DNA from 4 places in the Vibrio qinghaiensis genome. Region 2 is predicted to be linked to each of the others. Evidence: predicted binding sites of a transcription regulator. Region 2 holds the regulator's gene; each other region holds the start of a gene.
The links. Region 2 encodes PurR, which represses purine synthesis genes. Its sites were predicted from a motif close to TNANGNAAACGTTTNCNTNA; they were not measured.
Positions count from the first base shown of each region.

Region 1: pckA (phosphoenolpyruvate carboxykinase (ATP)) is a predicted target of PurR. The motif match lies at 2,847-2,866, and genes of this name have one in related genera.
Region 3: CCZ37_RS09440 (uracil-xanthine permease family protein) is a predicted target of PurR. The motif match lies at 2,304-2,323, and genes of this name have one in related genera.
Region 4: folD (bifunctional methylenetetrahydrofolate dehydrogenase/methenyltetrahydrofolate cyclohydrolase FolD) is a predicted target of PurR. The motif match lies at 1,602-1,621, and genes of this name have one in related genera.

Region 1 is NZ_CP022741.1:71,710-76,089, forward strand. Features, by position in the region: gene CCZ37_RS00350 (AsmA family protein) at 1-936, opposite strand, end outside; gene pckA (phosphoenolpyruvate carboxykinase (ATP)) at 1,044-2,672, opposite strand; gene hslO (Hsp33 family molecular chaperone HslO) at 3,009-3,884, opposite strand; gene hslR (ribosome-associated heat shock protein Hsp15) at 3,916-4,302, opposite strand.
Region 2 is NZ_CP022741.1:1,647,475-1,651,854, reverse strand. Features, by position in the region: gene CCZ37_RS07565 (putative signal transducing protein) at 1-69, opposite strand, end outside; gene CCZ37_RS07560 (TVP38/TMEM64 family protein) at 81-761, opposite strand; gene CCZ37_RS07555 (TfoX/Sxy family DNA transformation protein) at 911-1,498, opposite strand; cyclic di-GMP riboswitch class I at 1,613-1,698, opposite strand; gene purR (HTH-type transcriptional repressor PurR) at 1,860-2,867, opposite strand; gene torD (molecular chaperone TorD) at 3,138-3,785, opposite strand; gene torR (two-component system response regulator TorR) at 4,073-4,380, shown strand, end outside.
Region 3 is NZ_CP022741.1:2,044,621-2,049,000, forward strand. Features, by position in the region: gene wrbA (NAD(P)H:quinone oxidoreductase) at 1-498, shown strand, start outside; gene CCZ37_RS09430 (DUF2069 domain-containing protein) at 507-932, shown strand; gene CCZ37_RS09435 (DUF2066 domain-containing protein) at 1,034-2,179, opposite strand; gene CCZ37_RS09440 (uracil-xanthine permease family protein) at 2,369-3,628, shown strand; gene ybaK (Cys-tRNA(Pro) deacylase) at 3,674-4,150, opposite strand; gene ushA (bifunctional UDP-sugar hydrolase/5'-nucleotidase UshA) at 4,257-4,380, opposite strand, start outside.
Region 4 is NZ_CP022741.1:1,791,542-1,795,921, forward strand. Features, by position in the region: gene CCZ37_RS08170 (class I SAM-dependent DNA methyltransferase) at 1-1,203, opposite strand, end outside; tRNA gene CCZ37_RS08175 (tRNA-Arg) at 1,411-1,487, opposite strand; gene folD (bifunctional methylenetetrahydrofolate dehydrogenase/methenyltetrahydrofolate cyclohydrolase FolD) at 1,689-2,549, shown strand; gene CCZ37_RS08185 (NupC/NupG family nucleoside CNT transporter) at 2,711-3,916, opposite strand; gene CCZ37_RS08190 (LysR family transcriptional regulator) at 4,135-4,380, opposite strand, start outside.

The DNA.
Region 1 (4,380 bases), 1.3 Mb from region 2:
ACGCAGACTAAAAATAGGCTCAATCCATTGTTGACCTAGCCAAGTTGCATCGTCGGCTCGTAGCGAGAGTTTGCCTTGTTGCTGCTGCCAAATATTGGCGTGTGGATAAATGTTCTCCAGCGAAATGTCGACGTTACGCAAGCTGATGTCCGCAAGCTCGATCTGACTGTTCAAAACATCTAAGCTATTGATATGGTTTATTTTGTCAAAGATCTGAAACCAACCCGATTGGCGTAAGGAGTGCCTCATCTCTCGGCTAAGATTGAGTTTTTCCAGTGTCACATTGATCAGCGACCAACCTTGAGGATACTGCTCGGCTTGACCCGAAATGGCCGCTCCGCGCCATGATAACGAGAGCCCATAGACGGTGCTGTTTTCAGGTTTGTAATCCATATCGAGCAGTAGATTATTTAGCGCCTCTCCTTGCCAATACCATTGTTCGACAGAGAGTTGTATCTCGCCGAAAGGTAGGCCCGTTGAGTCATCCAACCAATATGGATTTTTAATCTGCAGGTTAACGCCACGCGCGACCCAGCCTTGTTGAGCGATGTCGGCGTGATTGAGCGCGATTTGGCTAACCGAAATGGGCCATGATCGCAAATCGGTAGGAAGGCCATTTTGTAGGTTGATACCACGGAGAAGGATACTATCAACGGCGATTTTTTGGTCGCGAATGAGCTGTGGGCTGAGCCAAATATCGGCTTGCTCTATCGGTATGTACTGCTTATTTTGCCGCAGCGTTAGTTGGTTGAACTGAAAATGCAAAGGATACTGATATTGAAGAGATTGAAACCTCACGTTTCCTTTTGAAAGCCGTTCAACGAGAGTTTGAGCAACAGGAGTAGCATAAGAGGTATGTAGCAGCGCAAACATACCCAGCATGAAAGTGAGAAATAGCGCAATGATCGCAATCAGCAATGCCAAAGCCTTGTTCATGGTGTCCCTACTCGTGAATTGTTATCTGTGACAGAGTGAAACAAATTGCCTCACGCAGCAACAAAAAAAGCCCCTTTTAAAAGGGGCTTGGTAGTGACTTATCAGTTTTAGTCGAGTTGTGGACCTGCGGCCACTAATGCTTGACCTTCTGCGTTATCAGTATACTTGGCAAAGTTATTGATAAAGCGCGAGGCGAGATCTTCGGCTTTGCTTGTCCATTGTAGAGGATCGACGTAAGTATCGCGCGGGTCGAGGATTGCAGGATTCACATCGTGTAGTGAGGTTGGTACTTCAAGATTGAAGATTGGAATATGTTTGGTTGCTGCCTTCTCAATAGAGCCATCCAAGATAGCGTCAATGATGGCGCGGGTATCTTGGATCGAGATGCGTTTACCGCTACCGTTCCAACCTGTATTAACTAAGTAAGCTTCGGCGCCCACAGCTTCCATACGTTTTACTAGCACTTCGGCATATTGTGTTGGGTGGAGCGTTAAAAACGCTGCACCAAAACAGGCTGAGAAGGTTGGTGTTGGTTCGGTGATGCCACGTTCAGTACCCGCTAGTTTTGCCGTAAAGCCAGACAAGAAGTGATACTTGGTCTGTTCTGGAGTCAATTTAGAGACTGGTGGTAGCACACCAAATGCATCAGCGGATAAGAAGATCACTTTATTGGCGTGACCACCTTTCGATACGGGCTTAACGATGTTCTCGATGTGGTAGATAGGATAAGAAACACGAGTGTTTTCGGTTTTAGAGCCATCATCAAAATCAATCGAACCATCACGACGCACTGTGACGTTTTCCAGTAGTGCATCACGGCGGATCGCGTTATAGATGTCAGGCTCAGCTTCTTTGGATAGCTTGATGGTTTTCGCGTAGCAACCCCCTTCAAAGTTAAACACGCCATCATCATCCCAGCCGTGCTCATCGTCGCCGATTAATGCGCGTTTAGGATCAGTAGAGAGTGTGGTTTTTCCTGTACCAGACAGGCCAAAGAAAATCGCCACATCGCCCGCTGTACCCATGTTGGCTGAGCAGTGCATTGAAGCAATACCTTGCAGTGGAAGGAAATAGTTCATCATTGCGAACATTCCCTTCTTCATCTCACCGCCGTACCAAGTGCCGCCGATCAACTGCATCTTTTCCGTTAAGTTAAACACGGTGAAGTTTTCTGAGTTCAGGCCTTGCTCTTGCCATTTGTCATTGGTGCATTTGGCACCATTCATGACCACAAAATCAGGTTCGAAGTTGGCTAGCTCTTCTTCTGTTGGGCGAATGAACATGTTTTTGACAAAGTGCGCTTGCCACGCCACTTCAGTAATGAAGCGCACGCAAAGGCGCGTATCTGCGTTAGCACCACAGTAACCGTCAAGAACGAATAGACGCTTACCTGAGAGTTGACGACCAACCAATGTTTTCAGATCATTCCACACTTGTTGGTTAATCGGTTTGTTATCGTTTTTCGCTTGTTCAGATGTCCACCACAGAGTGTCGCGTGTGGTGTCATCTTTGACAATGAATTTATCTTTTGGTGAGCGGCCAGTAAAAATGCCAGTATCCACGGCTACAGCGCCAAGTTCAGTGACGATGCCTTTTTCGTAGCCTTCAAGGTCTGAGCGAGTTTCTTCGGCAAATAACAGCTCATAGCTTGGGTTACGAACCACTTCTGCTACGTTGGTTATTCCGTATTTGGTCAGGTCTAGTTGTGCAGCCTTTGTATGTTCCATGACGGTCATAGGTGCTCCTTGTAAGAGATTTTGTAGGGATTTTGTAATAATTTTTGTAATTGTTATCTGCTCACCATGCTAGCAACGGGTGGGTGATAAAACAGGGACGCAGCTCAAAAATCGCCCATGATACTCCTGTGGTTTTAGGTGTCCCGTCACATATTGGCGTAACTATTTTATCGCGTACGCAAACCTTTGCGCTAGATCAATAAGATTAATACTTTTAAAAAAATAAGTACGACATTCTGTTTGCTTTAGGCTTGATTTTACTAGGTTTTGATCACAAAAAAGCCAGCATAAAGCTGGCTCTGATACGTTTTTTGCGTGCTTGTTAATTCATGCAAATTAATGAATTGTGTCACTTCCTGAGGAGGCTTGTGCGTAGAGTGTTGCGATTTCAGCTTCTTCAAATGAGTAGTTGGTACCACAGTAATCACAATGTAAAGAAACGGATCCTTCAGACGATAAAATGTCGTAAATTTCCTCTTTGCCTATTGTGATGATGGCCGCCCCACTGCGTTCACGTGAACAACCACAATGAAATTCGACGGGTTGTGGGGTGAACAGCTGAACTTTCTCTTGGTTATACAGGCGATACAACAGATCGGTGGCTTCTAAGGTGAACAGCTCTTCATTTTTTACGGTGTTAGTTAACTGCTCTAAGTGCTCAAAATCATCGGGCGTACCCGTTCCATCTGGAATGGTTTGCAACAACATACCAGCGGCACAGGCTTTTCCATCTTGCTTACCAATGCGTATCCAAAGGCGTGTTTTCAACTGTTCAGAGCGGATGAAGTAACCTTCCAGCACTTCCACTAAGTTATCACCCTCTAAACCGACCACACCTTGGTAGCGCTCGCCTTTTTTGGGCTCGATAGTGATAACTAAATGGCCTTTACCCATCAAAGTGTGTAGGTCGGCATCATCGGCAATATCGCCTTTCCAGCGTGCGACACCACGCACTTTCTGTTCATTATCGCCATTGATAACGACTAAGGAAACTGGGCCATTGCCTTGCAGTTGCATGGTAATTGAGCCTTCAAACTTTAGCGTTGCGGTTAGCAAGGTCGTTGCGACGAGCAGTTCGCCCAAAAGTTTTTGTACTGGGGCTGGATATTCCTGGCTCGAAAGGATGTGTTGATACGCGTCGTCTAACTGTACCAACTCGCCACGTACAGATAGATCTTCAAATAAGTAGCGATTTAAAATGTTATTTGCCATTTAGCTATTTCCTCGGAACATGGTCCAGCTTTTATTGATGTTTGAATTTAATGATGTCACGACGCTCTTTTTTGTCTGGTCTGCGTTCGGGGCTTGGATTGTGTGCGTTGAGCTTACGTTGCTCGGCATGATGGGCACGTTTGGCGATGCTTGCTGCGGTTTCCGAATACAGGGTTTGTGCTTCTGGCGCGCTGCGCCTTTGCCCTAACAGATTGATCACAGTGACGATTTTCTCTTCTTGGCCTTGGCGCAAGGTAATCGTTGCCCCAAGCTCGACGATTTTGCTTGGCTTGGTGCGTTGGCCATTATAATGGACTTTACCACCATCGACCATACTGCGGGCGATCGAGCGCGTTTTATAAAATCGTGCTGCCCATAGCCATTTATCTAATCTTATTTGCTCTGTCGCAAAACTCATACTACAAATGTGCCTCAAAGGGAGTTAGTCTTGTACGTTTTATGGCCTTTACAATGGTGTTTTGGTTCCAGATTTTCA
Region 2 (4,380 bases):
GTTGAATTGCTGTAAATACTGGCAAACGATGTAGGCTTCTATCGGATGGCTTGAAACGAAAATCTTCATTGCCATTCACTTCAAGCAGAAGTAGGGTTTTTATTTAATTTGGTCATAATCCACTTAGTGATAAGTGGGAAAAGACCGAGTAGAGCAAATGAAAACAAAACCGAAGGAGACACAATACCAGACAAATTTTCAATTTCAGCTAGTTGAGTTCCAGCATTCAGATAAACGGCAGTGCCGGGTAGCATACCGAGTTGGCTAATCAGGTAAAAGCGAGCCACAGATATGGGAGTTAGGCCCATTAATAAATTAATCAAGAAAAAAGGGAAAACAGGAATTAAGCGCAGTGAAAATAGATAAAATGCGCCATCTCTTTCGACACCTTGATTAATCGTTTGCAGCTTTTGACCAAACTTTGTTTGGATCCACTCTCGTAGCAAGAAACGGCTACTCAAAAAGGCGATTGTTGCACCTATGGTACTGGCAAAGGAGACAAGTAGTAAACTCGTCCAAAAACCAAACAGCGCAGCGCCCAATAACGTGACGACCGCCGCTCCAGGGATAGAGAAAGCAGTGAGCACAATATAGAGTGAAAAATAGATCAAAGCAGCGCTGATCACGTTTTGACTAATGTATTCGTTTAATAGCATTTGCTGTGCTTTGGCATTATCTAACGTTAGATAGTGGCCAAAATTTACAATCAAAAAGACAATAAAGGCCAATAAAGCCAAGCCTAAGAGAAGTTTTTTATTCATGGTATTCCTCAAAACGACATATTTTACTAGATATAGTGAAGAAGACAGAGGAAGTCGAATTTATATTTCAAAACGGGATGAAAAAAAACGCCCGCATGGTGATGCGAGCGTATTTGATTATTTAATCGAGATATTTATTTACTCGGAGGTTAAAGGCTTTTAGCTAATTCATCGCGTCGAGATTGTGGGATAACCGACCAATGCTTGCCTTCAATCGCACCTTCAAGGGCCCATAGCAATTCAAGACTGATTGAAGAAGAATGGGTTTGCTGAATCGCTTTATAGGCTTCCAAGGCTCCTTTGCTTTGCAAATCTGTCACAGATTCAATCCCAGCTTTCTTGAGCATACGTTCGGTGGCGAGACGAAGGTTTGGGAGATCTTTTAGACGATCTGGCTTGGCTTGGGCTTGAATCTCTCGCTCTTGTTTTGCGATTTCGAGTGCGACAGCAGCATCTCGTAAAATGAGCGAAGGGTTTTGCCAACAATTGTCAGGCAATGCAAAATATTTCGTGACGACAGGGAACCCGCGTTTTTTATAGATATAGGGCTCATAGCCTTGCTCTTTAAAGCGAGAGGTTGACAAATCGTCTGCGCGAATATGAAGTTTATCGTTTACGACCAAAGCAAACATGGTGTCATCGACAAAAATGCCGAAGCCGCCAAACATTGAACGAGACTTAACACGTCCAAGTTGTTCGAAGAGTCGCATAGAATCTTTAAGTATTGGTTTATCCATGCTGTAAATTCTCGGTGTATGGGAAAAACGCCACCAAAATCAGGTCCGAGAGATTAGCAAACTTATGCAGAAAGAGTGTCAGTAAGGAGTAAACTTAACGTTTGCATATTTGCCATCGGCAACCCCGCTACCTATTGAATATTCAGTTTAGGCCGGAGGCTTTGCGTCCCATCCTTTCAAATGGTTTGCCCTGTGCGTGACTTCTAATAATAAGAATATATAAATTTTTGGATGAGCATCACGTTTATTTATTATTTGCGTGATGCTTATTCCAAATTTACTATTATTTGATACGGCGTTCTGTCTCAAGTGTAGGAAAATTCCTAAAATTGACATTTGTCGCTTGCTTTAAATAATGACACTATTTTGTGATATTTTTTACTGTGTTGCGTTCAACAATCTCGGGGTGCATCTCAAACACACGACGTTCATGCTCTTTGTCTTTAATGCGTTCCAATAGGATTTCAAAGGCGTTTTTCCCTACTCGTCGCTTTGGCTGGTGAACCGTGGTTAACGGTGGCGAGAAGTATTCAGCCAGTTCTATATTGTCATAGCCAATAACAGACATGTCATCAGGAATACGGATGCCTTTTTGTTGCAAGCGACTCATTAAACCGAGAGCCATTGTATCGTTAAAGCAGAAAACAGCCGTTGGGCGTTTGTCCATGGCGGCGATCTTGTCGGCGGCGAGAACCGCCGTATCACATTCGAAATTACCTTCTAAAATCCAATCGTCATGCGCTTTAAGGCCTGCTTCGGCAAGCGCACGCTTAAACCCTTGAATTCGCTCTTGGCACGCCGCTTTTTCAAAGTGTCCACTTAAGCAAGCAATGTCAGTATGTCCATTATCAATAAGGTATTTGGTGGCGAGATATCCGCCTTCCTCTGAGTTATCAATAATTTTATCCGCTTGAGAACTTTCAGGGCCCCAATCCATGATAACTTTCGGAATGTCTGAATGACGATCAAGCATCTCAAGCAGTTCTTGGGTGAGGTCCGAGCACATGACTAACATACCATCGACACGTTTTTCCGCTAGCATGCGGATGTAGTCGCGTTGTTTCTCGTAAATACCGCCGGTATTGCACAAAATAAGTGTGTAGCCTTGGCGGTAGCAGTAACTTTCAACACCATCGATAACCTCAGAAAAAAATAAGTTTGTCGATTGGGTCACTAACATACCAATGGTACGGGTGGTGTTGCATTTTAAGCTGCGAGCGACTGCACTTGGTGCATAGTTGAGCTCTGATACCGCTTCCATCACTCGTTCTTGGGTTGCTTCAGCCACAAAGCGAGTTTTATTGATTACATGCGATACCGTGGTGGTTGATACGCCCGCTAAGCGTGCAACGTCTTTAATCGTAGCCATAAATTCTCTGTCCTGTCGATAACTGCTGAAAGTGGTAGTCACGAAGAGCAATTCAGCGGTATTAGGCCTATCAGTGTCATATTGAAGCCTAAAAGTAGTAAAAACACAAAAACCGCCTCTAGACAGCGGTTGCATCTTCAATTCATTTTTTTATCGTTTGCGGCCAAGATTCTAGTCCGCAAATGTCGATCAAGCAACGAAAAATCCACCGAATAAATCGGTCAACAGTCACAACTGACCGATTTAGTAATAGATATTAACCAGGTTATCTCATTGGTTTGATAAATAATCGCGGTCTAAGTGAAGAAATGCGACTAACAATTCGCTTGCGGCACCATAAAAACCAAATTGATCAATTTGTTGGCAACGAAGATGGAATTGTGGGATCCAAGAGAGCAAATGTTGTTCAATAAAATCACACTGCTGCGTAAAGGCTTGTTCAAAGTGTGCTTCTTGCTCAAGTTCATTGGAGCGAATGACCAAGTTACCTAAGAAATCCAGTTCAATCGCAATGTGGTCGGCGGGTTCGTTGAGTGCATCGTTGACTGTAATGTGATGGGCTGCCATCAAATCCGACATTGCTCTGGCTGGTTCGTCATTGAGCAACCCTGATTTTCCAATGTAAATTGAGGCATAGGGCAGCGCGGACTCCTTATTGGATTTTAAAAAAAGATCACAGAAATCGGCTGCGAGCTCAAGCTGTGCGTCTTCTTTGTCTTGCAATCGGTTTAGTGCATCAACTAATTTATCAATAGCAGGTTTAAGTGTCGTATTTTCAGCCAACCCTGAAAGAAATGTACGAATAGCGGACGTATGGTATTGCCCTAATTCATGTTCCGAAAGTTCTTTCACAAATAAGCTCGAAAGCCACCAATAAATCTCGGCACGCTGTTCATTAAAAGCTTTTATGTCTTGCATAGTACTGGCTCTCCAAGGGTGTGGTTTTGCGAAAATCGTTTTTTAAAAGTAACTGCTGTAAGTGTAACTAATAAAAATGAATAGCAGTCACTAAGAAAATGAAAAAATATGAGTGATTTTTTCATTAAGTTAATGGATGTCCGGAAGGTTGTTTTGAATCAATAAACTCTCATCTTTCTTAATTTTAAAAGTTGTACGACTAGAATTATGACTATTTATGAATAGAATGACTTTGTACAGAATCTCGAGCCGAGGTTTGAACCTTTCTATAGAGTAAAGTGGTGTAAATGAGCTATCACGTATTAGTCGTTGAAGATGACGCAGTTACCAGCAGCAAGCTGACTGGATACTTTCAAAATGAAGGTTATACAGTAACACAAGCGGAAAGCGGTACTCAGATGAGAGAAGCGTTGAAAAGCAACGATATAGATTTGATTATGCTAGACATTAATTTACCCGGTGAAGACGGTTTAATGTTAACGCGTGAGCTACGCAGCCAGTCTGATATTGGCATCATCCTAGTGACAGGACGTACGGACAGTATCGATAAAATTGTTGGTCTTGAAATGGGGGCCGATGATTACGTGACTAAACC
Region 3 (4,380 bases), 400 kb from region 2:
GGTATTGAAGCGCAAGGTGCTGAAGCAATCCTACGCACAGTCCCTGCGCTAGACAGTCATGCCGAGCAAGCAGCCGATCCTTACCTTACACTGGATGAGTTAAAACAGTGTGATGGCTTAGCTTTTGGCAGCCCAGTTTGGTTTGGTAATATGGCCGCACCATTGAAACACTTTTGGGACCAAACGACTCCTTTATGGATTAGTGGTGCATTAATCGATAAACCCGCTTGCGTGTTTACCTCTTCATCTTCTTTGCATGGCGGTCAAGAGAGTACGCAACAGAGTATGATGCTACCACTGATGCATCATGGCATGCTAATGGTTGGCATCCCTTATTCAGAGCCTGCATTGCATACCACAACCGCTGGAGGCACACCATATGGTGCAAGCCATGTCGCAACACACTCGTCACAGCTCACTACGCACGAAAGTGAACTGGCTAAAAATTTAGGAAAACGGCTGGCTATGCTCGCCAGCCGATTAAAGGACAGATTATGACGGCAGATATGATGCCACGTACTAAACAGTATCGATGGCTAGCTTTACTGAGTAACTTATCCTTGATTATATGGGTGGTTTTATGGCAATTCTCGCTCTCTCCTCACCCTCATCTTAATCATCTTGCATTGGCCATTGCATGGGTTATCCCACTACTTTTACCATTACCGGGAATTTTGGCCGGAAAACCCTACACTCACGCCTGGGCCAACTTTGTTTTAATGCTCTACTTTCTACACGCGTTGACGCTGATTTATGTTGATGGAGGGGAGCGCTGGTTAGCGGTAGTGGAACTGCTACTGACATTTGCCGCTTTTGTCGGTAATACCTTGTATGCTCGCCATCGCGGTAAAGAGCTCGGACTGAAACTCAAGCGTCTATCCGAAGTCGAAAAGCAAGAGAAAGCCAATTTTACCCACGATAACCAAGCATAGAGTTAATCCATGACAGGATTGCCTATCCTCCTCATGCAAAAAGAGCCCTGATGGGCTCTTTTTGATTATCTCAGCATTTGTTCAAGGGGTGACTGAGTACTTTACGCTTGCCACTCAAAAGAGAGCACTCGCTTCACTGGTTCAGTGATGGCCTGAGATAATGACGGTTCAGGTGTGACTTGCAAAGAGCCTGACTCCACAGCAGAATCATCAACCTCTGCTGCTGGGGTAAGCTGTGTTGGCACACTCTCTGGCTGTGGGTCGTCAATTTTAGCGACTTTGCCCATGCGTAGCACTTCTTGCTCAAACTCGGACTCTGAAGCCAACAAATGCACTTCGAAAGTAATTTCCTCACCTTGAATCTTGAGAATGTCCAAAGAAGCAACAGAGCTTAAGCGCTTCAACTTATTCTCCAAGGTAAAGAAATCCATTGCATCATCAATCGGGCTAAAACGAGCAAGCAGCGAAGAAGAGGATTCACTGGCCACGATAACCGAGCTCTTTCTTGCATAGTAATCACTCAATTGATCAACCATTTGTTCAATGGCATCGTCACCAGACGCTTGACCAGACAGTGGCGCTTTCGTCGCTTGTGTGATTTGAACGGCAGGTTGATCATACAAACTCCAACGCACACCATTACTTTGCACTCTGACCACCAATACAGCATCGGTTGGATAACGTTGGCTAGCCATGCTGATAGGCTGCACGAAACCGCCCCACAAATCCGATACTTCCACACCGGTAATATCATCAAAATCACCCACAGGTACTGTGATAGGCAAACCGCGAGTTTGAGTCGCGTCTTTAAGCTGTTTTAGCGTACTGCTACCAGAGTGTTCCCATGCAATGCTGCGCTCGTAACCTGACTCTTCAATCAACCAAATTAAAACATTAGCTCGGTTTTCAGGCCAAAATGGCAATTGAGCTTGAGTTAATAATGTGCGGATATGCGGTGCGCTGAACCCCATGGCAATCGAAGATTGCGCCCCATTTTGACCATAACTGATTTGCGCTAAATATTGCGAATTCTGCCTTAAAGCTTTTTGAATCACCTCATTGTTCACCGCATTCCTATCACCCGAGGCTCGAACAATGACTTCGCTCATCCCTTTAATCCGAGCATTCGCATCGGCATTATCTTGCTGCTGATCAATCACGACTTCGGTATGGTATAAGTCGACCTTGGTTAAGGCATAAGCAGGAAGCGTGAGCAAGCCCATCACCAACATAGCTAAATAGCGCATACTGTTCCTATGATCTGTTTTGTGAACGTCGATGATAAGCAACTATCCGGTCCGCGGCAAGGAATCCACGGCAGAGTTCGATGATAATTCCATCAACATTCGTGACTTTATTTGATCTAGTTTCAATGGCAATCGTTTGCAAAAGTGATAGAATCCCGCGAATTTTTATTTTGCTTCAGGGAAATCATGATGAAAAATGCCATCCAAGGCGCACAAATGCTCTTCGTCGCATTTGGTGCACTGGTTCTTGTCCCGCTGTTAACTGGGCTTGATCCTAACGTTGCACTATTTGGCGCCGGTGTCGGTACCCTTTTATTCCAACTTATTACTCGCCGCTCTGTCCCCATCTTTCTTGCTTCTTCTTTTGCCTTTATTGCACCGATTATGTTTGGCATCCAAACTTGGGGCGTCGCCTCGACGATGGGCGGTTTAGTGGCCGCTGGTTTTGTCTACATACTACTGGGAGCGATCATCAAAGTCCGTGGCGTCGAAATCATCCACAAAATTTTACCTCCTGTGGTCGTTGGCCCGGTGATCATGGTGATTGGCTTAGGCCTTGCGCCTGTTGCTGTAAACATGGCGCTAGGTAAAACCGGAGATGGCTCATTACAACTGATTAGCTCAGATGTAGCGATGTGGATCTCTTGCGTTTCACTGTTAACCACCATCACGATTAGCGTTTTTGCCAAAGGTTTTCTCAAACTGTTGCCGATCTGCGGTGGTATTTTTGCAGGCTATCTTTTGGGCCTCTATTTTGGTGTAGTGGATTTTACTCCTGTTACGCAAGCGGCCTGGCTGTCAATGCCGAACTTCACTTTCCCTGAGTTCAACATCAACGCGATCTTGTTCATGATCCCAGTTGCCATTGCTCCGGCAGTCGAACACGTGGGCGATATGCTCGCGATCTCAAACGTCACTGGAAAAGATTACATCAAGAAACCTGGGCTACATCGCACCATTGCGGGTGACGGTGTTGCCACCATCGCAGCCTCTATGCTGGGTGCGCCACCAAACACTACATACAGCGAAGTGACGGGTGCTGTAATGCTGACGAAAGCCTTTAATCCAGTAATCATGACTTGGGCTGCGATCACCGCGATTGTATTAGCATTGGTTGGTAAGCTGGGCGCGCTACTGCAAACCATTCCAATTCCCGTAATGGGCGGCATTATGATTTTGCTGTTCGGTTCAATTGCAACGGTTGGCCTAAACACACTGATTAAAAATCATGTCGATCTTCACAAGTCTCGCAACTTAGTGATTGTGGCAGTGACATTAGTGTTTGGTATCGGCGGCATGGCCTTTGGTATCGGAGAGTTTAGCCTACAAGGTGTCAGCTTATGCGGTATCGTAGCCATTATTCTAAACTTGATCCTTCCTAATGACTTAGGAGAAAACCATGTGGTGGATAACGCCCAGATGGAAGAAGAGATCAAACTGAAGAACTAATTTTGCCAGTCAATCCGGCCTCAATCGAGGCCGGATTTTCATTCTCTATTCTTGGCACAATTCAACAAACTCACCTCGCGTTAATAACGCAAGATCGCTCGGTGCCAATTCAATCTCTAAACCGCGTTTACCTGCACTGACACAGATGGTCGATTGTTCTTCTGCGCTGAGATGAATGAAAGTCGGTAGTGCTTTTTTCTGCCCAAGCGGGCTAATGCCACCGACCACATAACCTGTGGTTTTTTGCGCTATGTCTGGATTAGCCATTTCCGCTTTTTTCGACTTAGCCGCTTTGGCCGCACGCTTTAAGTTTAATTTTTGATCAACAGGAATAATCGCGACAGCGAGATTTTTCGGCTCGCCATTTAAGCAAAACAGCAGTGTTTTAAACACTTTTTTCGGATCTTGTCCCAAAACCTCAGCCGCTTCTAAACCATAACTGCTGTGATTAGGATCATGTTGATATTGATGGAGAGTGTGAGGAATTTTTTTCTTTTTCGCCAAATCAATCGCAGGTGTCATCGTGCTTATCTCAAAGTAACCGTTAGTGCCAATAAAAAAGCGATGCCTAAGCACCGCCTTTAGTTAAAATGATTGCTCACAATGAGTCAAACTCTTTATCGCACTATCACTTATAGACAATTTCGCCCGCTGGCGCATATTGGTTCACATCAATTGGACTGTGTGCTTCGAGGTAGTCTTTCAATACTTCCGCGTCCACAAAGCCTGTATTGACATAACCTGGGTGATCG
Region 4 (4,380 bases), 140 kb from region 2:
AACCAAGGCGGCGCGAATTTCCCCTTCGTTATTGGTGGATGAACTCATCGAACCATTAGCCAGCAGTAAAGCTTGAGAACCATCAGGGGCAAGGTGGTAAAGCATATGCTGCATCCACGCGAAGTTGGCATTACCTGAAGGCGGTGTGCCGTATACCCAGCGCGGATCGTTATCATCAACACCAATGTTCCACTCTTTCATATTGAACGGCGGGTTAGCCATGATGAAGTCCGCACGTAAATCAGGGTGTTGGTCGTTGGTATAGGTACTGGCGGGCTCTTTGCCAAAATCGTAATCCAGCCCACGAATCGCCATGTTCATCGCCGCCAATTGCCAGGTGGTGTAGTTGTATTCTTGCCCGTAAATCGAGATTTTCTGCTTTTGCGTCAGCGGGTCGATCTCTTTTTGGTTAGCATAGCGCTCAATAAATTTATCCGATTGGACAAAGAAGCCGCCGCTGCCCATCGCTGGGTCATAGACACGGCCTTCAAATGGCTCAATCATCTCTACAATTAGGGTTACGATGGAGGCAGGCGTATAAAACTGACCGCCTTTTTTGCCTTCAGCCAGCGCAAACTGACCTAAAAAGTATTCATAGATATGGCCAAGAATGTCTTTGCTGCTGAGCGACTGGTGATTAAACGGAATGGTCGCAATCAGGTTGATCAGTTCATTGAGCTTGGCTTGGTCGATTTTAAGGCCTGAATAGTGTTTGTTGAGTACGCCCTTGAGTTTGGGGTTATCGCGCTCAATCCCTTCCAGTGCGTTATCAATTAAATGGCCGACTGAGGTGATTTTCTTGGTGATTTTTTGTTGGTTTGCGCCCTCAATCACCAGCTCTGCACCGCCAATCACACGCGGTGCGTTATCTTGCAGGAACGACCAACGGGATTCCGGCGGTAGCCAGAACACATTTTGCTCTTGGTAGAAATCGCGCTGCTCTAGCTCTATCGCGATCTCTTCGGCCAGTTCTTCTGGGGTGAAATCTTGCGGGTCTAAATAGTATTCGTGCTCTGGGTTGGTCAATTCAGCTTTGATTTCCTGCTGGCGCAAGGTAAACGCATCCGAAACGTATTTGACGAAAATCAGCCCCAGCACCGCATGTTTGTATTGTGACGCATCCAACGCGGCGCGCAGTTTATCGGCCGCCGTCCAGAGTTTGCTTTCTAGCGCTTTGAGGTATTGTTGTTCTTGTTGGTTCATTGCAGATTTCTTAAGACACGAAAAATTGCCGATATGATACCAGTGGAAGCGCAAAAATCCTCGCTTTATGACTGAGTTAAGTGTGGTTTTATGAGATAGAGAGCGCCTTGTGAGTAATCAAGAACGAATAATCCGTTTGCTTTGCGGCTAGCTATCGCGCAACAAAAAGGGCGCAGCAAGTATTAGCTTGCTGCGCCCTGAAATAGATGGCGCGCCCTGTAGGATTCGAACCTACGACCACATCCTTAGAAGGGACGTGCTCTATCCAGCTGAGCTAAGGGCGCGCTACAGGGACAGGATTATACGAGTTGAACTCCGTAAATCAATCGCTTTCTCTAAGATTCGGTTTCAAATGCCTAAAAAACTGCCATTCGGTAGCCGAGTGTCGAAAAACAGAACAAGGCAAACGTTTGCTTATAGATGTTACTTTAAATATCTGCGACAATGCGCCCAAAAATATTTGCGACCAATGTGTAAGGAAAGCCATGACTGCTCAAAATATTGATGGGACACTCATCTCCCAGACGGTTCGCTCTGAAGTAGCGGCGCGGGTAAAAGCTCGCACTCAAGTGGGCCTTCGCGCTCCGGGGCTGGCGGTGGTGCTGGTGGGAGAAGATCCTGCGTCACAAGTGTATGTCGGCAGCAAACGTCGTGCTTGTGAAGAGGTGGGTTTTGTTTCTAAATCCTATGATCTTCCAGCCACTGCTGGCGAAGAGGAGCTACTGGCGTTAATCGATAAGCTCAATGCCGACCCTGAAATTGACGGCATTTTAGTGCAACTGCCCTTACCTGCCGGGATTGATACAACCCATGTGCTTGAACGCATTGTTCCTGAAAAAGATGTCGATGGTTTTCACCCTTACAATGTGGGCCGTTTAGCCCAGCGCATTCCTAAACTGCGCTCTTGTACGCCCAAAGGGATCATCACTTTGCTTGAGCGCTATAACGTTCAACTGCGTGGTAAACATGCGGTGATTGTGGGCGCATCCAATATTGTCGGCCGACCAATGACATTAGAGCTGCTACTAGCAGGTTGCACCACAACCACATGCCACCGCTTCACGAAAGATTTAGAACACCATGTTCGCCAAGCTGATTTGTTGGTGGTGGCCGTTGGTAAACCCAATTTTATTCCCGGCGCATGGATTAAAGAAGGTGCAGTGGTGATTGATGTGGGCATCAACCGCTTGGAGTCAGGCAAGCTGATTGGCGATGTCGAGTACGATGTAGCGCGCACCAAAGCAAGCTTGATCACCCCGGTTCCGGGTGGTGTCGGGCCAATGACGGTGGCCAGTTTGATTGAAAACACCCTGTTGGCATGCGAGCAATTTCACCCCAACAACTGATCTTGCTCATTACTGCTTACTGCTATTGATTATTGCTATTGGCTATTGGCTATTGATAGCCATGAGCGGCGAGCGAAAAAGAACCCCAGCATTGCGCTGGGGTTTTTTAACGAGCTGATGTTTAACGGGCCAGTTTTTAACGATGAATAGAAACGCTACGTTTATAGCGACAAAATAACCCCAGCAAGCGCAGCACTCATCAAATTAGCCAACACGCCAGCGCTGATCGCTCGAAAACCATATTGAGAGATGAAGCTGCGACGCTCTGGCACCAAACTGCCCAAACCACCGATCAATACTGCCATGGTCGAAATATTGGCAAAGCCGCACAGAGCAAAAGTTACAATCGCTTGAGAATGTTCACTGAGCGAATCTTTTACGTCCATCAATTGGATGAAAGCGACAAACTCGTTCACGACAATTTTATTACCAATCAGTGAGCCTGCCGTCATCGCTTCGCTCCATGGAATGCCCACCAGCCACGCAACTGGAGCAAATAGGTAGCCTAAAATCAACTCAAAACTAAGGGTTAAGCCAAACAGACCGCCCACCCAGCCCAATAGGCCGTTGAGTAGCGCAATCACACTGATAAAGGCCAGTAACGTTGCCCCAACCGCAACCGCGATACGAAGCCCAGACATTGCACCATCAGCCACGGCTTCAACCACATTGGTTGCTTTTGGTATCTCAACCTCTTCATTGGCCACCTGCTGACTTTGCGCTTCGGTTTCCGGCAGCAAAATTTTCGCCATCAACAAACCGGCTGGAGCTGACATAAATGCCGCCGCAATAAGATAGTTAAGGTTAACGCCCAGTGAGGCATAGCCGACTAACGTACCGCCCGCAACCGAGGCTAAGCCACACGTCATCACCGCAAAAAATTGCGAATCACTCATGTGCTTTAAATAGGGCTTAACCACTAACGGCGCTTCAATCATGCCGACAAAAATGTTCGCCGTGGCTGACAGTGACTCTGCGCGCCCCGTACCCAATAATTTTTGCAAACCACCGCCAATCAAGTTAATCACTTTAGGCATCAAACCAATGTGATACAAACCGGAGATCAAAGCAGAGAAGAAAATGATGATGCCAAGCACATTAATCGCAAACACAAAACCAACGCTGCCATTGGCTAAACCGCCAAAGAGAAAGCCAATTCCCTCTTGCCCATAATTGATCAAATTCGATACCGCACCCGTGACACTGTTGAGCACTTCTTTCCCCATGGGGACATACAGAACCAATAGTGCAAAGCCTACTTGCAATAAAAAAGCGAGCGACACGGTTCTAAATTGGATGTTTTTTCTATTGGTAGAAAGTAGCCAAGCCGTAAATAAGATGGCGACGACGCCAAGTAATGAGTTCATTTGCTGTCAATCCAGATAACGGGGATAGGAAAGGCGCGCATTCTATCGTGCGAAAACGAATGCGCAAGTCGCAAATGTTACAGAGGTGTGCTTAACAGTAGCAGCCTTAATCTTCCATTTTCAAGCTGTTGATTTGTAACAAGCTAAACGATTGCCTAGGCTTATATTTTCCATATAGAAAAGATGTTTCTGAGTTGGGAAATAATAAACCGTGCTCATTACGCTTTTGTAAAACGGATGTAAGGCTCTAATTGAGTATCCCAATAGCAAGGTGTACCGATTAAAGCCTTGATAAATTCAATCACGGCTGAGGTTTTCTTCGGCATGTGTTGCCGGCTCGGGTAAACCGCATAAAAAGGCATGCTTTGATTTGCGTGCCAATCTGGCAGCAATTGGATCAGTTTACCGGTTCGAAATTCATCTCGAATTAAATAAGTCGCCAAGTAAGCAACACCCCACCCTGC